3 regions of the Arthrobacter sp. 05N425 genome follow, and region 1 is predicted to be linked to each of the others. Evidence: riboswitches for the same ligand, from Rfam matches in the RefSeq annotation. Region 1 holds a riboswitch; each other region holds the start of a gene.
What was found. Region 1 has a riboswitch for cyclic di-AMP ahead of AC1DGE_RS14795 (aggregation-promoting factor C-terminal-like domain-containing protein). Riboswitches for the same ligand answer to the same signal wherever they lie in the genome.
Positions count from the first base shown of each region.

Region 2: another riboswitch for cyclic di-AMP. It lies ahead of AC1DGE_RS02160 (hypothetical protein); the one in region 1 lies ahead of AC1DGE_RS14795 (aggregation-promoting factor C-terminal-like domain-containing protein).
Region 3: another riboswitch for cyclic di-AMP. It lies ahead of AC1DGE_RS12720 (M23 family metallopeptidase); the one in region 1 lies ahead of AC1DGE_RS14795 (aggregation-promoting factor C-terminal-like domain-containing protein).

Region 1 covers NZ_JBFTMU010000014.1:111,174-118,912, forward strand. Annotated here, with positions in the region: gene upp (uracil phosphoribosyltransferase) at 1-532, shown strand, start outside; gene AC1DGE_RS14790 (VOC family protein) at 629-1,006, shown strand; gene AC1DGE_RS14795 (aggregation-promoting factor C-terminal-like domain-containing protein) at 1,127-1,849, opposite strand; cyclic di-AMP (ydaO/yuaA leader) riboswitch at 1,848-2,028, opposite strand; gene AC1DGE_RS14800 (glycosyltransferase family 39 protein) at 2,241-4,277, opposite strand; gene AC1DGE_RS14805 (bifunctional glycosyltransferase family 2/GtrA family protein) at 4,278-5,711, opposite strand; gene AC1DGE_RS14810 (HAMP domain-containing sensor histidine kinase) at 5,824-7,368, opposite strand; gene AC1DGE_RS14815 (response regulator transcription factor) at 7,390-7,739, opposite strand, start outside.
Region 2 covers NZ_JBFTMU010000001.1:468,950-476,688, forward strand. Annotated here, with positions in the region: gene AC1DGE_RS02150 (helix-turn-helix transcriptional regulator) at 1-186, opposite strand, end outside; gene AC1DGE_RS02155 (dihydrofolate reductase family protein) at 445-1,002, shown strand; gene AC1DGE_RS02160 (hypothetical protein) at 1,098-1,859, opposite strand; cyclic di-AMP (ydaO/yuaA leader) riboswitch at 1,864-2,029, opposite strand; gene AC1DGE_RS02165 (hypothetical protein) at 2,231-2,485, shown strand; gene AC1DGE_RS02170 (DNA alkylation repair protein) at 2,488-3,099, opposite strand; gene AC1DGE_RS02175 (Ig-like domain-containing protein) at 3,218-6,517, opposite strand; gene AC1DGE_RS02180 (hypothetical protein) at 7,174-7,739, shown strand, end outside.
Region 3 covers NZ_JBFTMU010000009.1:47,096-54,834, forward strand. Annotated here, with positions in the region: gene AC1DGE_RS12705 (MFS transporter) at 1-1,113, shown strand, start outside; gene serC (phosphoserine transaminase) at 1,141-2,271, opposite strand; gene AC1DGE_RS12715 (iron-dependent transcriptional repressor DtxR) at 2,587-3,279, shown strand; cyclic di-AMP (ydaO/yuaA leader) riboswitch at 3,422-3,641, shown strand; gene AC1DGE_RS12720 (M23 family metallopeptidase) at 3,646-4,464, shown strand; cyclic di-AMP (ydaO/yuaA leader) riboswitch at 4,611-4,769, shown strand; gene AC1DGE_RS12725 (NlpC/P60 family protein) at 5,033-5,797, shown strand; gene AC1DGE_RS12730 (HNH endonuclease) at 6,042-6,542, shown strand; gene mobA (molybdenum cofactor guanylyltransferase) at 6,607-7,317, shown strand; gene AC1DGE_RS12740 (DUF6457 domain-containing protein) at 7,301-7,588, shown strand; gene AC1DGE_RS12745 (molybdopterin-binding protein) at 7,585-7,739, shown strand, end outside.

The DNA.
Region 1 (7,739 bases):
CGTCACGCTCCTGGCCTATGAGGCAACCCGGGACGTCCGCACCGAGCCGGTGACCATCGAGACGCCGGTCAGCACCACCGTCGGCACGGCTTTCACCAAGCCCACCCCGCTGGTGGTTCCGATCCTGCGCGCCGGTCTCGGCATGCTGGAGGGCATGACCAAGCTGGTGCCCACCGCCGAGGTCGGCTTCCTGGGCATGGCCCGGGACGAAGAGACCCTGGACATCATCACCTACGCCGAGCGCCTCCCGGAGAACCTGACAGACCGGCAGATCTTCGTCCTGGACCCGATGCTCGCCACCGGCGGCACCCTGCGCGAGGCGATCAAGTTCCTCTTCAAGCGCGGCGCGTCGGACGTCACCTGCATCTGCCTGCTGGCCGCCCCGGAGGGCCTGGCCAAGCTGGAAGAAGAGCTCTCGGACGCCAACGTGACCATCGTGCTGGCCTCCATCGACGAGAAGCTCAACGAAAAGTCGTACATTGTGCCCGGGCTGGGCGACGCCGGAGACCGCCTGTACGGCATCGCGGTCTAGCCGCCGGCATGCACTGCTGCCCTCGCGGGTAGGGCGGTTGAAACGTCCCCGCGGTCAAGGGTTCCGGCGTAAGGCGTCCGGGACTAGCCTGTGCCCATGGACTGGAAACTTGAACTCGTGTTTGTCCCCGTGTCGGATGTGGACCGGGCCAAGGACTTCTATGTGAACAAGGTCGGCTTCAACGCCGACTACGACGAACGGCCCACGCCAGGCATCCGTTTCGTCCAGCTGACCCCGCCGGGTTCCGGGTGCTCGATCGCGATTGGCGAAGGCCTCAACGACGCCCCGCCCGGCACCGCCCCCGGCCTGCAGCTGGTCGTCAGCGACATCCAGGCGGCGCACCAGCAACTCAAGGCCAACGGTGTGGACGTCAGCGACATCGATGTCCAGGACTGGGGGCATTTCGTCTACTTCGCCGATCCCGACGGCAACAAATGGGGGGTGCAGTACATTCCCAACCGTCCGAACGGCTAGCGCGGCGGCGCGGTTCCGTAGCGCGGCCCGTATTCCGCAGGCGGCGCGGCGGCAGGCGCACGTGAGGCCCCGGATCCAAGGATCCGGGGCCTCACTCATGGCATGCAGCCTCGGCCGCGCTTAGTACCAGTTGTTCGCGTAGTGGAAGTTCAGGGCGCCGCACGGTGAACCGTAGCGGTCCTGCACGTACTGCAGTCCCCAGTTGATCTGGGTCCGGTAGTTGGTCCGGTAATCGGCGCCGGCGCTGGCCATCTTTTCGGCGGGCAACGATTGGACCACGCCGTAAGCGCCGCTGCTGGCGTTGGTAGCCGTGGTCTTCCAGTCGGACTCCCTGGTCCACAACTTCATCAGGCATTGCATCTCGCTCGGGGCCCAGCCGTGGGCGGGCAGCTGAGAGGCGGCGTAGGCCTGCGCACCGGCGGGGTCGTCAATGGCGACCGGCTTCGCGGGAGCAGGCGCCTTGGCAGCCGGAGCCGGCGCCTTGGCCGCCGGGGCCTTAGCGGGCTTGATTTTGGAGGCCTGGGCCTCCACGCTCATCGGGGCGGGCGAGGTGGGCGTGTTGCTGCCGACGCGTTCGAAGTCCAGGGTCTGCAGGGACGCGGCCGTGTCTTTCGACGCTTCGGCCGTATGCGCTGCAGTGCCGGAGGCCTGGCCCGCGGCCCCTGCCCCCAGCAGGACGGCGAAAGCGGTGGCTACGACGGCGGCGCGCTTGCCGTTGGTCCGGGCACGGGGCCTGGACGGGCTCGAAGTGTGCTTCGCCGGCTCGGCGCGGTGGCGCGCGCGCTCGGCGTCGGACGTGCGTTTAGCGCCTTCTGGGCGCGTGGGTGCCTTGATTTCAGTCATGTTCGCCTCTCAACGCCTACGGAGTTAGCTGTCGGGTTCGGATGCGAAATCCGGCCGCACGGAATATCGACGTGGCGGCTTAACCCCAAGGGTGCATGGATGCAGAATGCCCGGGAACTCTGGGTTCCCCGTCTCTGCCTGGTCCATGGGAATCCGGGTAGCGGCAGAGTTTGGCGTCAGCCCGGACACGCGGCCAGATCGATGGCCGCACCCTAAAACGGTACCGGACTTTCAATCAGATGTCACATTTAGGTAACGGCGGCCCCCTGCTGCGGAGCGGCGTCTTGCCTTCACGACCGCCGCGTGGGTGCCCGTTTCGACGGTTCCGTGCCCGCTCGACGCCGGTAAGCATCGAGCGCGGCGGAGACGGAGGCAAGCGGGGGAGAGGAGCCTACTTCGCCAGCTTGTACACGGTGGCGTTCCCCACGGTCTGGGCCTGGTAGTTGGCCGCGACCCAGCTGGCGACCTCGGAGTTGCCGCCGCGGCCCCCGCCCAGGCCGCCCATGCCGCCGGAGATGAAGTAGCCGATCTCGCCGCGGTCCACCATCGCTTGGAACTGCTCGAGCGTGGGGTACGGGTCGCCGCCGTTCCAGCCGCCCAGCGCGATCACATTGGTGCCGGTGGCGAGTTCCAGGCTGGCGGCCTGGGTGGCGCCGGAGACAATCCCGGACCATTTGGCGCCGGAGGACTTCAGCAACGCTGTCAGCTCGGCCGACGCCGTATCCGCGCCGGGTCCGCCGGGCCCGCCGGCGGCCGCCCCGCTGGAACCGAGGATCCCGCCGTCCGGCCTGCCCGCCGCCCCGAAGCCGCCGCCCATCGCGGACGCGGTGGGCCCGGAGGTGGGGATTGACCCCGAATGCGCCTGGGCCGCCGTCGCCAGCGTCCAGGCGGTGGTCCCGAGCCCGCCGGCCAGCAGTGAAAGGACCACGACGCCGGCCGCAGCGGCTTTGCGGAGCCGGGCCGGGAGCGCCGCCAGGCTGTCCACCCGGAGCAGCAGCGCCGCGGCGGCCAGCACGCCCAGGACGACGGCGATCACCCGGAGCCCGGGCAGCCATGCCGGGTCGCGGCCCAGGAGCACGGCGGACCAGACCGAGGCAGCCAACACCGTCACGGCCAGGACCATCCGAGCGGGCCAGTGGGTCCGGCCGCGCCACAGTTCCGCCGAGCCGATGCCCACCAGGGCCGCGACGGCGGGGGCCAGTGCCACGGCATAGTACGGATGCACGGTGCCGCTCATGAAGCTGAAGATGCCTGCCGTGATCAGCAGCCAGCCGCCCCAGAGCAGGAGCGCGGCACGGGTGGCGGAGCTCCGGGCCTCGCGCCGGGTGAACCACAAACCTGCCACCAGCAGAACCAGGGCCGCCGGCAATAGCCAGGACACTTCGCCGCCGAAACTGGTCCCGAACATCCGGGTGATCCCGGCCGCGCCGCCGAAGCCCACGTTGCCGTTTCCGCCCGGGCCGCCGGCATTTCCGAAAGCATTTCCACCGGGCATCCCGCCGCCGGACCCGGTGATCCGGCCCAGGCCGTTGTAGCCGAAGGTGAGTTCCAGGAAGCTGTTGGTCTCCGACCCCGCCATGTACGGCCGGGCCGAGGCGGGAGTGAGCTGGAACAGCGCCAGGTAGCTGCCGGCCACGACGGCGATCCCCGCCGCGGCGGCGAGGAGGTGCAGGAGCCGGCGGCCGAGGGTGGTGGGTGCCGCCCACAGGTAGGCTAGGGCCAGTCCGGGCACTATCAGGAAGCCCTGCAGCATCTTGATCAGGAACGCCAGGCCGATTACCGCGCCGGCTGCGGCGAGCCATTTCCAGCCGGCCTTTTCGATGGCGCGGGTGGTGAGGTAGGCGGCCAGCACCAGGCACAGGGTGAGCATGGCGTCGGGGTTGTTGAAGCGGAACATCAGGGCTGCCACTGGGGTCAGCGCCAGGGCGCCGCCGGCCAGTAGGCCCGCCGCGGGACCGGACACGCGCTTGACGGTCAGGTACAGAAGTCCAACGGCGGCCACCCCCATCAGCGCCTGGGGAATGAGCATGCTCAGTGCCGAGAAACCGAAGATCCGCCCGGCGAGGGCCGGGATCCAGAGCGCGGCCGGTGGCTTGTCCACCGTGATGGCGTTGCCCGCGTCGAGGGAACCGAACAGCAGCGCGGTCCAGTCCTTGGTGCCGGCCTGGATCGCTGCGGCGTAGAAGGAGTTGGCGTAGCCGGTGGCTTCCAGGTTCCACAGGTACATCACTGCGGTGAAGACCAGCAGCAGGGCCGCCGAGGGCCGCACCCACCACCGCTGTGGTCCGAACAGCAGGCGTGCCCGGCGGTCCTGCGCGGCGGGCGCTCGAGGAGCTGCCGGGCGGGTCGCCGTCGTCGGGTGTGCGGGCGCCGATGCGGGCGTGCTGCCGGCCGGGCCGCCGGTGGCGGGGTCGAGGGTTGCGGTCATTTACTTGGCCGTTTCTGTGTGGGGGAGGGCTGAGGCGTTGGCGTTGGCGTCGGACGCCGGAGCATAGGGAACGGCGCCGGGGGCCGGAGGAATGGGGGCGCCCCGACGGCGGAAGACCACGTGCCGGAACAGCAGGAATTTGATGGCGGTGGCGGCCAGGTTGGCGGCGGTCACTGTGACCAGTTCCAGCCAGCGGTCAGGGGTTCCGCCGGACGTGCCGTGGACGAAGGCGAGCGCACCGGAGGTCAGGGCCAGCCCGATCCCGAAGACCAGCAGCCCCTCGAAATGGTGGCGGGCCGCCTGGCTGCTGCCTTGGATGCCGAAGGTGAAGCGCCGGTTCGCCGCGGTGTTGGCCACCGCGGTAGTGAGCAAGGCAAGGAAGTTGGCCAGCTGCGGGTCAATGATTCCCCGGCAGAGCACGAAGATCAGCAAGTACGCGAGGGTCGAAGCCACCCCGATGCTGCCGAAGCGCACGAGCTGGCCGAAGAGGCTTCCGCCGGGGCTTTGTTCCTGGGCCCGGGACGAAGCCGGCAGCGGTCCGCGGGCCAGGGCGGACCGGAGTTCGGGAACCGGGATCCGGCCCGAGAGCAGGTCCCGGCTCAGCCGGGCCATGCCGCGCAGGTCCGCGATGGCCGTCTGGACGATGTCCACGCTGGAGTCCGGGTCGTCGGTCCAATCGACCGGGACTTCGTGGACGCGCAGGCCGCACCTCTCGGCGAGTACCAGCAGCTCGGTGTCGAAGAACCAGGCGTTGTCCAGCGTGTGCGGGAGAAGCTGCCGGGCCACGTCCGCCCGGATGGCCTTGAAGCCGCACTGGGCGTCGCTGAAGTGGGCGCCCAGGCACGACTGCAGCAGCAGGTTGTAGCTGCGCGAGATGAATTCCCGTTTGGGTCCGCGGACCACATGCGAGTTGTGGGTCAGCCGGGTCCCGATCGCGAGGTCCGAGTGCCCCGAAATGAGCGGGGCCAGCAGGGGGCCGAGCGCCGCCAGGTCGGTGGACAGGTCCACGTCCATGTACGCCAGGAGCGGCGACGGCGAGGCAAGCCACACCTTGCGCAGCGCATTCCCGCGGCCTTTTTCGGCCATGTGGACGACGTTGATCTCCCGGAGCTCACGGGCGACGCGTTCCGCCGTCTGGAGTGTTCCGTCGGTGCTGGCGTTGTCCGCCACCGTGATCCGAAAGGAATGCGGGAAGCAGCCGACAAGGTAGGCGTGCAGCCGGCGTAGGCACGCTTCGAGGTCACGTTCCTCGTTGAACACCGGAATGGTGATATCCAGGACCGGTGTGGTGGTGCGGGTGTCGATGGCTGAACGCAGCCTCCCGGGGCCGGTGAACGCCGGGGTCAACGGGCCCGGCCCGGGCGGCGCGGCCGGGCCGGGCGGCGTCGCCGTGGAGTGGGGCTGTGGTCCTGGGGCCTGGTCTGTGAACGTCATGGCTCAACTTTCCCGGCGCCCCATATGAGGGCTTTAGGGTCAAGCTGTGCGGGGGCTGTGGAAGTGAGGACCGGCGCCGCCGTGCCGGCGTCCGGACCAGAGCGGCGGCCCGCTACGCCAGCGGAGGCGCCGCGGGCAGCCGGACGGCGAACTCTGTCCGGCCCGGCCGGGACGTGACCTCGACGGTCCCGCCGTGCGCCTCCACAATTGACTGCACAATCGACAAGCCCAGGCCGCTGGTGCCCTCGGAAGCCGCGGCCGCTGTCGCGACCGCCGACGTGCCCTCACGGCTTCGCACCGGACGGGCCGCGGGACCGGCGGCCGGGTTGGTGCGCGCGGCGTCGGCCCGGGCGAACCGGGCGAAGACCCGGCCGAGGAATTCGGGAGCGATGCCGCTGCCGTTGTCCGTCACGGTGACCACGGCGCTGCCGTCAGCCGAACGCGTGACGCCCGTGACCACCTTCGTCCCGGGGGCCGTGTGTTTGCGGGCATTGGACAGGAGGTTGGCGAGGACCTGGTGAAGCTGGGTCGCGTCCCCGCGCACCACCACGGGTTCGTCCGGGAGCTCCAGCTGCCAGAGGCGGTCGGGTGCCATGACTTTCTCGTCGCTCACCGTTTCGACGGCCAGCTGGGTGAGGTCGACGTCGGTGACCTTGAGCGGCTGCCCCTCGTCCAGCCGTGCCAGCAGCAGCAGGTCCTCCACCAGGGTGGTCATCCGCTCGGACTGGCTTTGGACGCGGGCTAGTGACTTCTCGCCGTCGGGCGTGAAATGCTCGGTCATCCGCATCAGCTCCGTGTAGCCGCGGATCGCGGTGAGCGGGGTGCGGAGCTCGTGCGAGGCATCGGCGACAAACTGCCGCACCTTCATCTCGCTCTCCTGCCGCGCCTCGAGGGCGTTGGAGACGTTGTCCAGCATCTGGTTCAGCGCGTAGCCCACGCTGCCCACCTCGGTGCCCGGATGGGCAGCCGACGCCGGGACCCGCACGCCCAGCGCCACCTCGCCGGCGTCCAGCGGCAAACGCGAGACCTTGGTGGCCACCTCGGAGAGCTGTTCCAGCGGCTTCATGGTCCGCCGGATGAGAGCGGTGCCGGCGAGGCCGATCAGCACGAGGCCGCCCGCCGATACCACCCCCAGGGTCCAGACGAGCGAGGCCAGCGTGTTCTGCTTTTCGTCCAGTGGGAGGCCGGTGACGATCACGTCGCCATAGGGTGCGCGCACAGCCGTCAGTCGGTAGTCGCCGGCCGAGAGCGTCCGGTCCACGGGCACGCCGTTCGGGGTCAGGGCCAGGAGGACGGCGTTGTCATCGGAGGACAGGCTCTTTCTGGTGGCGTCCCCGGCCAGGAAGCCTGCGCTGGCCACCGTGCCGGCCAGCAGCCGGGCGTTGAGCGTCCCGATGCCCTGACCCCGGGCTTCGAGCGGGTCAGGGCGCCTTCCCGCATCGTCCGGGGAGGGCCTGCCGAACTCGCTCGACCGGTGGGATGCCTGCTCCAGCTGGGTGTCGAGCTGCCGGGTGAGGAAAGCGTCCATGGAGGCGTAGCTGAAGACTCCCACGGCGCCGCAGATGGCCACGAGCAGCGCCATGGCGACGAGGACCAGCCGGGTACGCAAATGCCACGTGGCCGGGTTGCGCCAGTCGCGCCCGGGTACGGGTGTCACGCCGGAAAGAGCGGGCACGGATCAGTCCGCCGGTTTCAGCACGTAGCCGGCGCCGCGCACCGTGTGGATCATCGGTGCGCGGTTGGCGTCGATCTTCTTGCGGAGGTAGGAAATGTAGAGTTCCACGATGTTCGCCTGGCCGCCGAAATCGTAGTCCCAGACCCGGTCCAGGATCTGGGCCTTGCTGATGACCCGTTTGGGGTTTTCCATGAGGTAGCGCAGCAGCTCGAACTGGGTGGCGGTCAGATGGATATCCTCACCGGCCCGGGTAACGTCCCGGGTGTCGACGTTGAGCACCAGGTCACCCACCACGAGTTCGGCGGTGTCCATGGCGGCCACCCCGGAGCGCTGGACCAGCCGGTGGAGCCGGA
Region 2 (7,739 bases), on a different contig from region 1:
GAGTTTCAGGCCGAGCACGTTCGCCACCGCCACCACAGCCTGCAGCGACGGGTTGCCGCTCCCGGTCTCGATGGCGCGGACGGTACGCTCCGAGGTGCCGGCCAGGTGCGCCAGGTCCTCCTGGGTCAGCCCGGCCTCCTTGCGGGTCCGGCGGATCCCCTCGGCAATCGCCGCCACGTCGCTCACTGGCACTCCCCTTCGCTGCGCGCACACCATGCCGCGGTCTGATGTCCCGGCTTCGCCATATCGGCATCATTTTGCCGATCCCTCAGCAGGGCTCTCCTAATAGTGCCCGAATATTGCCCATTCGGCAACATACTGCCGAAATTGGTTTGTCGCGAGCCTACGGCACGAGCTTGGAGCCCAAAACGGCAGGATGTTGCCGTCCACCGGGGACGAGCGCCGCCTTCCCGCATCGCTTCGTCCGGGCGTAGGCTCTGGCCCATGCGAAAGATCATTCTGGCCCTCCAGGTCTCCCTCGACGGTTTTTTCGAGGGGCCGAACGGAGAGATTGACTGGCACATGGTGGACGAGGAGCTCCACAGCCACTTCAACGAGCAACTGGCCTCTATGGGCGCCTTCCTGGACGGCCGCGTGACCTACGAACTGATGGCCGACTTCTGGCCGACGGCGGACCAGGATCCGTCCAGTACACCGGCTATGGTCGAGTTCGCCAAAATTTGGCGGGACATGCCGAAGATTGTCTACTCCAGGACGCTGGAACGGGCCGACTGGAACACCACGGTGGTGCGCGACGTCGTCGCCGATGACGTGCTGGCACTGAAGGCGCAGCCCGGCGGCGACTTGGCACTGGGCGGGGCTGACCTCGCCGATACCTTCCGCCGGCTCGGGCTCATTGACGAGTACTGGATTTATGTCCACCCGGTGCTGATCGGGCGGGGGAATCCCTTGTTCAAGTCAGCAGACGACAGGACCGCGCTCACGCTCGCCGGCACCCGCGCGTTTGGCAACGGCGTCGTCCTGCTGCGGTACGCCGGCTGAGCTCACCGGCCGGCGTAAACGTGCGCAAAAGCCGGTGGCCAGCTGCCGTTTAGCAGCCGACCACCGGCCCTGGAAAGAGGTTCTTAAGCTTTTTGCTATGCGCTGGCGCGGACGAAGGTCACGCCACCCGTGGCGGTCAGCCAGGACAGCGGGTGCTTGATCGTCTGGTTGCTGCCGTTCATGCCACCGCTGATGGCCATGCCGTCACCGGCGTAGATGGCGACGTGGCCGGACTGGACGATCATGTCGCCGGGCTGCGGGGCACCCACAACCTTGCCGTAGCCCATGAACTGCTGGGGACCGAGGTCGCCCACGTGGATACCGGCCGCACCGAGGGCCTTCTCCACCATGGCGGTGCAGTCCTGGGTGATGCCGATCTGGCTGTAGGCGGCCGAAAGCATCGCGGCGTTGGCTCCGCCGGCTGCCGAGGCAGGTGCCACGGCCGCCTTCGCCTGAACGCTGACCTGCGGCGCTGCCGGCGCGAGCACCGGAGCAGGGGCAGGCGCGACAGCCGGAGCGGCGGCAACCGCAGGGGCGGTGACGGGCTTAGGCTGCTCGATCACGGGCGCCGGCGTGGTAGCGACTGCCGGGCGGGCGAAGCTGATCTGAACTGCGGAATCAGCGGTAACCGGCGCGGAGACCTTGCTGCCGACGTCAACCGACGAAGCGGGGGCGGTCTTGTTTTCGGCCGGGGCAACGGCTGCATTGGCTGCCATTCCGCTCGTGAGGACGAGGCCGGAGGCTGCGAAGATTACTGCGGCCTGACGACCGATGGTGCCTGATTTGCCCGAGAATGCTGAGGCCCGTCCGGCGGATGCGTCGGAACGATGGCGCGCAGAAGTAATGCTTGAAGTCATGTTTGTAGCCTCTCCCAATGCCTGCGAGGTGAGCTGTCGGATTCGGATGGGAGGCACCCGGCCGCGGGCCCGTCAATGCGGGCGCTGTGCGGCTTCACCCCAAGACCTGCTAAAACTGCAGGTCAAAAGTGGTTTCCCCGTCTCTGCCAGAAAGGTTGCATTCGGATCCCAGGCCGCGGCAGAGTTAGGCAATCGGCTCGGGAGCGCCCGTATCGGAAACAAACAGGCACCCATCTACGGTAACGGGCCCGGGCGGGAATGTCACATTCAGATAACGGAGCCGTGTCCTGGCGCGGAAGAAAGCCTAGGACGCTGCTAGCTGCCAGCCATAGGATGAGGGCACCCAGCATTCCCCGAGTGGAGGCCCCGTTATGAACAGCCACTGTGTCGCAATTTGCCAGCTCAGCGATCAGCCGCAGGAGGATTTCGACGTCAACACAGAGCTGCTGGTTCTCGAGGGAAAGGAAATCCACGTAGCCACGTGGGACGCGGAACCGCGCGACGGCGGCTTCGATATCCACGTCCTGAATGACCGTGTGGACGCGCTCGGTTTTATGGTGGTGACCGACTGGCAGTTCCTCGACGGAAAGGCGTATGCCGTCGTGGAGCGCCGGCCCGGCACGTAGCGCTACTTCGCCGTCCCGGAGGTGACGGCAGCGATCGCCTCCCTCACCAGACCGGCGTCGTCCGGGGTGCCCGACTCCGCCAGTGCGGCCTGGCGCCGGTAACGGTCCCAATCCCCTCCACCGGCCCGTAGCTCGCGGAGCGGCGCCATCAGGGCCGCCCGCCGCAGCCAATCGTCCGGGTCCTGCAGCCAGCGGCCCAGCACGGTTTCCGCGCGGGAACGGTTTTGGCCGTCCAGTCCCGCAATCAGCGGCCCGACGACATCGGTCGCCAGCGGATCGGCCAGCTCGCGCAGGCGCGCAGTCCGCAGGAAACCCTCGATCCGGGTCAGGTCCGAATTGTCCAGCAGGGCCAGGCTGGACTGCAGCAGGACGACGGCGGCAAGGCGGCGTTCGAAGACGGGCACCTCCCACAACTCCGAGCTGAGGGCGGTGACATCGTCGCGGCCGAGTGACCGGTACCGGCGCAGCGCGTCGCGGACAGTGCCGCGGACGGCGCCAACCGAGGAGCCATAGCTCCCCAGGCCCGGGCCGTATCGCGCCTGCGCTTCCTCGGCCCGCTGCCACGAGCTCTCACGCAGCAGCGCCGCGTCAATGAAGTCACCGGCCTCGCTCATGGATCCATTCTGTCGTGCGGGGGCCGGCTAGGCCTAAGCAGCTGCGTCCTCCCGCGGGAAACCGTCGGCGAGCGCAGTGTCCTACGCGGACCGCTGGGGCCCGGGGGGCCCGCACGCGCTAGCCGGTCACCAGTCTGGTTGAGCTATTCCAGGTCAACCGCCCGTGCTGGAAGTCCGACGCCCGGCCCACGGACACTGCGTACTCGTCCCGGGTCGGATATCCCAGACGTCCCCTTTCCCTGCCGAGGGCCGTCCACTTGGCACGGATCGCACCGAGGACATAGTGCGACCCGGTCTTCGCCGACCAGTAGATCGATGCACCGCCCGAGCCTGTGAAGTGGCTGTAACGTCCCACGCCATCAGGGGTGCGCGTCTCGTCTGACGTCGGATAGCCCAGCAGCCCCCGTTCCCTGCCCAGGGCCGACCACTTGGCACGGACCGCGCCCGTGATGAAGTGCGCCCCGGTGCTTGGCGTCCAGTAGATCGATGAACCGCCCGAACCTGTGAAGTGGCTGTAACGTCCCACGCCATCAGGGGTGCGCGCCTCGTCCGACGTCGGATAGCCCAGCAGCCCCCGTTCCCTGCCCAGGGCCGACCACTTGGCACGGACCGCGCCCGTGATGAGGTGCGCCCCGGTGCTTGGCGTCCAGTAAATGGATGCCCCGCCGGAGCCGGCGAAGTGTTCATACCGCCCGATCGTGTCCGGGGTTGTCAGCTGGTCGGTGGTGGGGAACCCCAGGACGCCGGCAGCGCCGCCCGCGGCCTTGTAGCGGGCATAGATCGCGCCTGCGACCCAATGGGCCCCGGTGGACGGGGACCAGCAGATCACGCCCTTGGTGTAGTCCTGGCATTTCCCTGCCCCCACCGGGTACTCCAAGGTCAGCGACCTGCCGAGGACAGACCGCGGGTCACCGGCATTGGTCTGGTACGCCTTCAGGCCGATGGGATCGTCGACGCCCATTCCGGTGAGCATTACTTTCTGTGCTCCTTGGCCGTCGTCCGCGGTCAGCAGATAGTAGGTGTCGGCGGTTCCGGCCTGACCGACCACCGTCGGCTTGAACGTCACGCTCTGATGTGCGGACTCTCCAGGCGGGATCACCAGGCCTTCCGAGATTGGAACGGTGGTGGAGAATACACCCTCCGGCGCCTTGGCCTTGGTGATCGTCAGGGGGATGTTGCCAGTGTTAGTAATGGTGAAATCCCGGGTGGCCGCAGCGCCGGCAGGCACATCACCAAAGTCCAGGGATGCCGGCAGCTGCAGATGCGCTACGCCCGACACGGCGGTCGCCGTCACCGGTACCGTGAGTGATCCTCGGTCGCTCGTGATGAGGAGCTGATCAGCCACCGGGGTTGCCGTCGTCGGACTGAAGGTGACGGACACCGGAACGGAAGTAAGGGGTTGAATCTTCTGTCCCACGGCCGGCAGCGTGGCCGGGTCGACCGCAAGCTGGGCGTTGCCCGGCAAGGTGACGCCGGTGATCGTGGCGACGCTCGTGCCGGTGTTGACCACGTTTACGGTCTGGCGACTGCTGGTCTGGGTCGGCACGTCGGTGAATACCAGGGTGGGCGGCGTTGCCCCCAGGCCGTCCTTGGTGCCGACGCCGTGAACCCCCAGAAGGTCCGTCTCGCCGTCGGAGGTTTTGACGGTCAACGTCCCGTCGACCTGTCCGGCTACGGTCGGCGAGAAGGTGGCCGGGACCGTCATGGTTCCGCCTTTGGCAAGCGTCCGGGGCAGTGTGAGGGCCTCGATCCCGAACGGCGCAGGTGCTGCGACGGAACTGACCGTAACAGCCCTGCTGGCGGTGATGATCAGGTTCCCTTTCACGGTGGTGCCTACCGCGGCGGTTCCCAGGTCCGTGTTTGTCGCCCCAACCGCTGAGGTCGTCGGGGCACCGAAGCCGATCACGTGCCCGTCCCGGGTTCCCACGTAGACGCGCCCGTTGTCAGTGGCAACCGTGGAAAACTTGGCGGCGGTGCCCAGCGGGGCCGCGAAAACCTGCTGAAGCTTACCGGTGCTGTCCGGCATTGCGCGGTAGGCACGGAGTTCCGCGCCGGTACCGGTGGGTCCCGTTACGTACACGGCCCAGACCAGGGCGGTGGAGGCGTTTGTACCGTTGGAGGTCACCGTGGGCGCCCCGGAGGTGTACCCGAAGGTACCAATGGACGTACCGACGGAGGCCAGCTGGATGCCGCCGGTGCTGCTGGCCAACAGCTTGTGCGCACGCAGGTAGCCCTTGTTCTCCACGGTGTAGATGTACCCGCCGTTTGTGGTCCCGAGGAACGCGGGCCTGCCCCAGACGCCACTGTACGGCCCGGCGCCGTCGAGGACGGCGTCCGTTCCGCCGCTCCCCTGCCCCATACCGCCCAGGTTGTCCCGGTCCAGCAGGTAGACCCGGCCGTCCTTGCCGACCTGGACCATCAGGCGAGGGTGGGCCGTGGTGCCGTAGCCGGTGGGGATGGCGATCGGGGCACCGGAACCCAGGTCGGCATCGTTCTGATCCAACTTGGCGTTGTTGGCCGGGCTGAAGAAGTCCGTGGCCTTGAGGTTTCCGTCGGCTCCGACGCTGACCCGAACGACTGACTCTGCGAGGGTCGCCGGAGGGGTCTTGCCCGGTCCCGGCTTAGGGGAAATCCCGTTCCCGGTGGAAAACAGGATCTGGCCGGTGCCGTCGGAGACCAGGCCGCCGCCGGATTGCCAGATTCCGCCCTCCGCACTGCTGTTGCCGGACTCGGTGGCCCACATCGTGGTCTGCCGGCCTGCGGTCGACACCCCGACGACGTAGCCGACAAACGGTGCCCAGTCGCAGTGGCTGGCGAAACCGGCGTAGACCACGCCATCCAGCAGGAGAAGCCCGGGCCGCTGCATCGCAGTCATCGCGTTGAACGGCCGTGTCGGGTCGTTAGTGGGCGCGCCGTTGATGAGCACCGGGAACCCTGGCCTCTCGGCCCCCGTGACCCTGTCCAGCGAATGCATGTACCAGTGCGGGAGCTGCGGCGTCGCTCCGTCGTTCGTCTTCGCCATCAGGAAGACGCTGTTGGTCGCGGCGTCGAAGACCGGAGTGGACGTGACTCCGATGTTGGGGGTGAGGTCACCGCAGCTTACGGTCGCTGCCGGCCAGGCCGGACCGAGGTTGCGCTGCCACTTCACCGCTCCGGTGCCGCCGTCCAGGCCGTAGACGTTGTTGTTCTCCGTCGCGGCTATGACGGTGCCGCCCACCACGAGCGGCTGGGCGTACACCTGGCCGTCCACGGCGGTGGAAAAAAGCTTGCCGAAATTTGATGACGCGACCGACGTCGGCGAAAGCGCAGTCTCGTTGCTGTCCCACCCTGTCCGTAACAAATCGTGCGCGATCGTGCCGACGTCGGCAGAGGCCGGACCGCTGACGGATAGCCCGGCCAGGGCGAGCGATGATGCCACGATGAGCGCCCACGCGCGTCGGGTCCGCGACCGTCGCCGGGAGGGAGCCTGGGACCATCCGGCAGCCCGCTTCCGCTTGAAATGGGATGCCCCGGCCGCGCCCCCACAGCGACCAGGAAAATGTCCGGACAAAGCACGAAGTGCCGCTTGTTCACGCATGGCTGAGACCCGTTTCTGAACATTCAATTGACTAACTCCACCCAGTACTCCGGAGCCTAGAAGCGCCGAAAGAGCAGCGCGCGAGTGGCGCCTACCCGTCTTCTGGAAGGGGCTTCTTGCTTTCCGGCCGGTCCTACTTGGTTGGTTGTTAGGGACACTTGGTCGCCTACTTGCTTCCGGTCATCCGCCGGACTTGGTCCCCGGCATTGAGTAACCTCCGGCGCGGCCCGGGGGCATAAATCCTCTGGTGCCCCCGGCCCCTGCGCCGGATCATGGGCTCAGCACATCTTTCGACGGCAGGGAGTCCAGTCGTGTGTCCAGGTGCTGCAACAACACGGAACACCAGCGGTCCCCGCTCGCGGACCCAGCGCTGGCTCCTGGCCTGCGCTGCCGCTGTTCTGGCGGTGACCGGCTGCACGCCGGGCTCACCCTCACCGCCCGCGGGCAGCGGATCGTCTCCCGCAACCGGGACTCTCCCGTCGGCGACGGCGGAGAAGGTGCTTTCCGATGAGGAACTGATGGTCCTCGTGGACAGGGCGATCAACAGCGGCCAGGAAGGCACCGGGCGGGTCTCCAGAAGCTCGGACCTGCGCACCCGCCTGCAGGGACGACCGGAGCCCGCCGATAAGCCGTCCGTCGAGCCCGGCGAGTGCAGCGTGTTCCGGCCGCACAGTTCGCCGACCAGCGGAGCGGACCTGGCAATGCACTTCGCCGCGGGCGTCCTGACGCTGACCGGCGTGTGGTCACGCGAGGCCCTGGCGTTTGTCTTTGCCCGAAGCGCACCGCGCAGCGACGTGCTCGCTGCGGATTTCGCCTACACCGACGACCTGGCCCAAAGGTGTTCAACGTTCCGGCAGACGGTGGGGAATGATCCAACGTCCACGGTCAGGCTGCTTAGGACGCCGGCCGTGGGCGAGAAGGCCTACGCCACGGTTTTGAGGACACCGGCAACCGCCGGCACTCCCCCGGGCGGCGCCACCGTTGCACTGCAGGTACTCAAGGGAACCCTGACGATCGGGCTGAGCCGGCAGGCACCCACCGCCAGGTCCGACGCGGAACTCAG
Region 3 (7,739 bases), on a different contig from region 1:
CTGCTGGTCCTGACACAGTCCTCCATGGCCGTGTTGAGCGCAGCGCTCGGTGCCCTGGTGCTGTCCGGGGCCGCGCAGCTCTGGCACGTCTACATATTCGCCCTGCTGCTGGGCGTGGTCTCCGCCCTGGACGCCCCGGTGCGCCAGACCTTTGTCTCCGAACTGGTGCGCGACGACTACCTGCCCAACGCCGTTGCCCTCAACAGCGCCTCGTTCAACGTGGCCCGGATGATCGGCCCGGCCGTCGCCGGCCTGCTCACCGTGGCCATCGGGCCCGGCTGGGTCTTCCTGGTCAACACCGTCACGTTCCTGGCGCTGCTCCTGAGCCTGGCCAAAATCCCCGCCGCCTCGCTGCGCCAGCTGCCCCGGGCGCCGGCCGGGAAGGGCCGGATCCGCGAGGGCCTGCGCTACGTGCGTTTCCGGCCGGACATTGTGGTGGTGCTGGTGGCGGTGTTCATCGTGGGAACCCTGGGGCTGAACTTCGTCCTCTTTATCGCTGCCATGGTCGGCACCGAATTCGGCCTCGATGCCGGCGCCTTCGGCCTGATGAACTCGATCATGGCGATCGGTTCAGTCGCCGGAGCGCTGCTCTCGGCCGGGCGGGGCCGGCCGCGCATGCGCGTGATCTTCGGCGCGGCCGGCGCCTTCGGCCTGACCTCCGGCCTCGCCGCGCTGGCGCCGGACTACTTCTGGTTCGGCGTCGCGCTGGTGCCGGTCGGCCTCTTCGCGATCACCATGATGACCAGCGCCAACGGTTACGTCCAGACCACCACGGACCCGGTGATGCGCGGCCGCGTGATGGCCTTGTATATGGCGATCTTCATGGGCGGCACCCCGATCGGCGCACCGCTGGTCGGCTGGGTGGCGAACGTCGCCGGCGCGCGCTGGTCCATGGGGGTGGCGGCGGCCTCCGGGCTGATCGCGGCACTGATCGGCATACTCTGGATTGTCCGGGCCAAGCAGCTGCGGATCGCCTTCAACCGGCGTGCGCGGGGCCTGCGGTATTTCCGGGTCGTCCCCGGCAGCTCTGTGACCGGCGGCTCGGCGACCGGCGGCTCGGCGACCGGCGGCGCCGCCCGGGAGGAAGACCCGGACGACGCCGTCGACCGCTGACGCGTCCCGGAAGGGACGCCGCGGTGGCTACTTCTTGAGCTCGCCGACGACGAAGTCGATGCACTCGAGCAGTGCGGAGACGTCGTCGGGTTCGATCGCCACGAAGGTGGCGATGCGCAGCTGGTTCCGTCCCAGCTTGCGGTACGGCTCGGTATCCACGATCCCGTTGGCGCGCAGGACCTTGGCGATGGCGGAGGCGTCGATCGAGTCGTCGAAGTCGATGGTGGCAATCACGTTGGACCGGTCCTCGGCCCTGGCTACGAACGGCGTGGCGTAGGCGGAGGCCTCGGCCCAGCGGTAGATGCGTCCGGCCGAGTCGGCGGTGCGGGCGGCGGCGAAGTCGAGGCCGCCGTTGGCGTTGAGCCACTGCACCTGCGCGTCCAGGGTCACGAGGGTGGCCAGCGCCGGAGTGTTGTAGGTCTGGTTCAGCCGCGAGTTGTCGATCGCGGTCTGGAGGTCCAGGAAGTCCGGGATCCAGCGGCCGCCGGCCTTGATCCGGGCCGCGCGCTCCAAAGCCGCCGGGGAGAACAGTCCAAGCCAGAGGCCGCCGTCGGAGGCGAAGTTCTTCTGCGGGGCAAAGTAGTAGACGTCGGCCTCGGCGACGTCCACGTCCAGGCCGCCGGCCGCGGAGGTGGCATCCACCAGCACGAGGGAGCCTGCATCGGCGCCGGCCACGCGCTTGACCGGCGCGGCGACACCGGTGGAGGTCTCATTCTGCGGCCACGCGTAGGCATCGACGCCGGCCTCGGCCCGCGCCTCGGGTCGGGTGCCGGGCTCGGATTTGATGATCGAGGACTCGGCCAGGAACGGTGCCTTGTTGGTGGCCGCGGCAAACTTCGAGCCGAATTCGCCGAAAGATAGGTGCTGCGCCTTGTTTTCCACGAGGCCGAAGCTGGCAATGTCCCAGAACGCCGTGGACCCGCCGACGCCGAGGATGACCTCGTAGCCCTCCGGGGCGCGGAAGAAGTCGCTCAGTCCGCTCCGGACCGATCCCACGAGGTTCTTGACCGGGGCCTGGCGGTGCGAGGTCCCCAGCAGCGTCGCCGCCGCCGCAGACAGGGCCTCCATCTGCTCCGGCCGGACCTTCGACGGGCCGGCGCCAAACCGGCCGTCCTTGGGCAGGAGGTTCGCGGGGATGGTGATGCTGGTGTCGCTCACAGGGGCTCCAATTTTCGGCTGGGTGTGTGGCGTGGCTTGGACGGGCTCTGCCGGGCGTGACCGGGACCCGCTATTTATTCTGCCCGACGGCCCCACGCGGGTGGGAATAAAGCCCGTCATAGTCCGGTCATTGAGACGGCGACCCGGCGCCGGGCGGGGCGTAGTCCACAGGTCCGCGCGGCAGCCCACAGATTATCCGGACTAATTCAAAATAGGCTAGGCTGTGCGGTGACGTACGGCGGATCTCGCCAGGGCGCAACCCGCACGCTGTACGGTGGGAATGACGCAAGGACGGCGCTCGAGGAGCTGAGCTGAATGACGGATCTGATCGATACCACCGAGATGTATCTCCGGACCATCCTGGAACTTGAAGAAGAGAACATCATCGCCCTCCGCGCCCGCATCGCCGAGCGGCTTCGTCACTCCGGCCCCACCGTTTCCCAGACCGTCGGCCGCATGGAGCGCGACGGCCTCGTGGTTGTCTCCGGCGACCGGCACCTTGAACTGACCGAAACGGGCCGGAAGCGCGCCATCGAGGTCATGCGCAAGCACCGCCTGGCCGAACGGCTACTTGCCGACGTGATCGGGCTCGACTGGGCCTACGTCCATGAGGAAGCGTGCCGCTGGGAGCACGTGATGAGCGAACGGGTCGAGCGCCGCATTTTCGAAATGCTGGACCACCCGACCGTGTCCCCCTACGGGAACCCGATTCCCGGACTCGCCGAACTGGGCGGGCTTCCGACGCCGGACCGCGGCGCCGTGGTCAACCTGCTTGACGCCATGGCCGGCTACGGCGCCGACTCGCGGATCACCGTGAGCCGGCTGGCCGAGCCGATCCAGGTCGAGCCGGAGCTGCTGGTCCAGCTGGACGAGGGCGGAATCCGTCCGGGCGCCAGGGTGTCGCTGGAGCGGGTGGGGGAGTACATCTCGGTCCGGGTCCCCGACATTGAAGGCGCCCTCGAGCTGCCTCCCGAGGTCGCCGCCCATGTGTTCGTCACGCTCGGGTAACCTGGCGTCAAAATCCTTCCGCCGGACAGCCGGTAAGTTGTGCACAGGCGAGATAACGGAATTATTACCGCCTGCCTTAATCCCCTATAGTTGATGACTAGCACTGATACTAAAGCGTTATCTGATCCGGAGCCGAGCTCTGCCAGCGGATCAGCCGGCGATTCACCTTCTGGCAGAGGCGGGGGAACCACAACCGGCTGTTGATTCAACAGCCTTGGGGTGAAGTCCGCTAGCGGCAAGCAATTCAAACTGGGACCTCCGTGGATGCCCCTGCGTCTGGATGCTTGCACCGGCGGACCGGGTCTTTGATCTCTCTGACCCGAATCCGACAGCTAACTTCGCAGGCTATCCAGAGAGGAACCGTTCTTGACCACCCAGACCGTCAGGGGCCGCCGTCGTGCGACCGGTCCCGCTCCGGAGCCACGCCCGGCCGCCGTCGTCCTCGACGAGCGCCCGCGTGACGCGCACCGCGAAGCGCGCCGCGGCCGGCGCAGCGCGTTCCGTCAGGTAACAGACTTCGCCGCTGTCAGCGGCGTGGGGCAGAAGGCAGGCATTGCCCTGGCCGCCACGGGTTTGGTCCTCACCGTTACAGTTCCGGCCACCGGCCCCGTGATGGCCACCGATGCGGCCAGGTCCGGTTCGGTTTCCGCGGCGGCCCAGCCCGAGGTCAAGGCCCCGGCCGCCGAAATCAACTTCAACCGCACGGCCGTCACCACCAAGGGTGACCCGGACAGCAAGCTCAAGCAGTTGCTGAGCGCGCAGTCCGTCGGCAGCATCACCCGGGCAGCCTCCGCGGGCAGCCTCGGGGCGCCGCTGGATTCCATGGTCACGGCCTCGCCGTTCGGCTACCGGGTCAGTCCCATCACGGGAGCCGTCGGGGAATTCCACCGGGGCCAGGACTACGCGGCCCAGTGCGGCACTCCTGTACATGCCGCCGCGAGCGGCACCGTAACCTTTTCCGGCTGGCACCCCTACGGGGGCGGCAACCGGGTCGTGATCGACCATGGCAACGGCCTGGAGACCACGTACAACCACTTGTCGTCGTCCGACGTCCACGTGGGCCAGCAGGTCTCACGTGGCGATGTGGTGGCGATGAGCGGGACCACCGGCGCCTCCACCGGCTGCCACCTCCACTTCGAGGTGATGGTCAACGGGGAAGTTGTTGACCCGCTCGGCTGGCTTTAGCCAAGCCGAGGGACCACTCGCATTTCTGTGACACGCCGTGATCTGAATGTGACATTGAGTCCCAACTGCTGTACCGTATGAAGCACGCCAACTTCTCCGAAGTTGGCGCTCTTGAGTGGATTGCCTAACTCTGCCACCGCTCAAGGTCCGTTCGCATGACATCGTCTGGCAGGGGCGGGGGAACCAATTTTGGTCTTCGCAAGAAGACCTTGGGGTTAAGTCGCAAAGCTTCCCAGGAAGCAGCGCGGCCGGGTGACTCCCATCCGAATCCGACAGCTCACCTCGTAGGCATTGGGAGAGGCTACTTTCGTGTCTTCACGCCACAATGCTGCGCGTTCTCGCGCTGGCGAGGCTCAGTTGAGCCCGCTGAATTCCATGCTCCGTGCCGCCCTTGCCGGCGCCCGGACTGGATCACACAACGCAGTTCCCGCTTTTGGCGCGTCTTCGCAGTACACCCTTCGCTAAGAAACCCGTTTCGGGGCGATCCGGCGTACCCCCAAGATGCCGGAGCGTCCTCAGTCCCGCCTGCAAGCAGCGCGGACCCAAGGATCACGAAAGAGAGAACTGAATGACTACTCGTGCAACCATTGCACGCCACCGCGCGGAGGTCACCAAGACCAACTCGCTGGCTGTCATTGCTAAGGCCGTCGGCGACAACGCCGGTGGTATGGGTCGCCAGGCCGCGGTTATCGCCGCAGCCTCCGGCCTGGTCCTGACCAGTGGTATCGCAGCCAACGCTGCCGAGACCAACGTTCAGCGTGAATCGACTTCCGCTTCGGCCATGGAAGTACAGTCCAACGCACCGGCCACGATCTCCGCGGCCTCCAGCATCGCGATCTCCTACGAGAAGCCTGCTGTCACCACCGCGCCGGCTCCGGTTGTCGAGGCGGTCAAGCCCGTCGTCAACGTCCAGGAAGCGGACACCGCCGTCACCGGTACCGGAACTGGTACCGGCACCGCGGTTACCGCATCGCTGGCCACCAAGGCTCCGGCCGCCGTCAGCGGCATGGGCGCTTCGATCGCCGCTGCTGCCTACGCACAGATCGGTGTCTCCCAGGACTGCACCATGCTGGCCACCAACGCGCTGGCCGCAGTCGGCGTCCACTACCACGGCTGGCCGGCGGGTTACCTGTCCCTGGGCCGCACCGTGAGCGCCGCCGAGGCCCAGCCGGGCGACCTCGCCTACTACCAGAACGGCGGCATGGGCATGGCCCACATCGCCGTTTACGTCGGCAACGGCATGGCCGTCCATGGCGGTTGGAACGGCGGCACCACCGCGCTGTACAGCGTCAACGTGGGCTCCGGCCCGGTCTTCATCCGCGTCGGCGGCTAGGACTTAGGCGCGTCTAACGCCTGAAGCTTTGTGAAGGACCCCTGCCCTCGCGGCAGGGGTCCTTTGCAGTTTGCGGCTCGTTCGCGCCCGACCGCCGAGGCGCGGCCAGGAAGCCCGGGGAAAGAAAAATTCGGCAATCCGGGCGTTCGGTGTTTACTCTTGTGGTGTCGATCCATAGCCCGACCATGCACAGGGCAGCCGGCCCTCGTGCCCCTGGCGGGTGCGGCCGTGAAGAGGTATGCGGATGCGCACTCTCGTTCTGAATGCTGGATATGAACCGCTGGCGGTAGTCACCTTCCGCCGGGCGCTGGTGCTTGTACTGACCGGGAAGGCCAGCGTGGTGGCCGAGGGGGATGACCCCGTGGTGGGCCCGCAGGATATCCTCGGCCGACCGACGGTGATCCTGCTTAACCGGTACATCAGGCCGCGCTACAACACCCTGACGGCCGTGAGCCGCAGGGGAGTGCTCCGCAGGGACAACCACCGTTGCGCCTACTGCGGCAAGGCTGCCCACACCATCGACCATGTCCACCCCAAGTCGCGGGGCGGGGCGGATTCCTGGGAGAACCTGGTGGCGGCCTGCCTGCGCTGCAACAACGCCAAGGGAGACCACACGCCCGCCGAAATGGGCTGGAAACTGGGCTTCGTTCCCGGGCCGCCGAAGGGCACGATCTGGCAGATCAAGGAACTGGAGAAGCCGACGCCCGCCTGGGATCCGTTCCTGCTCCCCGAAAAGGCGCACTGAGCAGGCGCACCGGCGTCGCGGGCTGACCCGGCCGCGGTGAGGCCGATGCGGCTAGGCTGGGCTGGTGGAATTTGACGCTGTTGTACTCGCCGGGGGCCGGTCCGCCAGGCTTGGCGGCGTACCCAAGGCCCGGCTGACGGTCGACGGCGGCACCCTGCTAAGTCGGTCACTGCAGGCTGCCCGGGGCGCCCGCCGGACCGTCGTCGTCGGCCCCGACCCCGGCGACCTCCCACCAGATGTGCTCGGCTGTCGCGAGGACCCGCCGTTTGGCGGACCCGCCGCCGCGATTGCCGCCGGCCTTTCCGCCCTGGCCGCCGTTGGGCGCGGCGAGCCCGCCGCAGCCGGCGCGGCCTCGCTGACCCTCGTGCTGGCCTGCGACATGCCCCGCGTGGCCGACGCCGTCCGCGCCTTGCTCGACGCACTGGCTGATGTCCTCGCCAATGCCCCGGGTGACGCCGCGGCCGGCCCCGTCGACGGGTTCGTGGCCGTTTCGGCGGACGGCCGCCTGCAACCCCTCGTGGGACTTTATGGCACGGCCGCGCTAGAACGCGCCGTCGCCGACGCGGCGCGGCGGAACGCCCTCGAGGGGGGCTCAGTGTTCTCCCTCCTTGCTAGTCTTGAGCTGCGGCAGGTTCCGGTTCCGTCGGGTTCCACCGATGATGTGGACACTTGGGACGACGCCTCCGCCATGGGGGTGTCCACGCCCGGTCCGGGCCAGTCCGGGGCGCTGGGGCCCAACTCAACTTTGGAGGCAAACGGTGAAGAGCCAGGATGAAACGCTTGAAGACTGGTGCCGTGCGCTGCTCCAGGCCCTTGAGCTCGAAGATGTCGAGATCGACATCAACGAAGTGCTGGGGCTGGCCGGTGTGGCCGCCCACTCCGTCGTCCGGCCGGCCGCGCCGCTGACCACCTTCATCGCCGGCTTCGCCGCCGGCCTGGCGTCCGGATCCGGCCAGGCGCCGGACAGCGTGTCAATGCAGGCCGCCATGGGCGTGGCCCGGAAGCTCGCCAAGGAGTACGCCGCCGCCGAGGCTTCCGGGGCATGACCCCGGAGCCCCCTGACGGCAGCAGCGGCGTCGAGGACGACGATTCCGTGTCCGAACCGTCCGCCGCGCCACCGGATGCCGACGCCTCCGTCGACAATAACGCCCACGACGACGATGACGCCGACGACGGCGCCGCCGCCGTCGCGGAGGC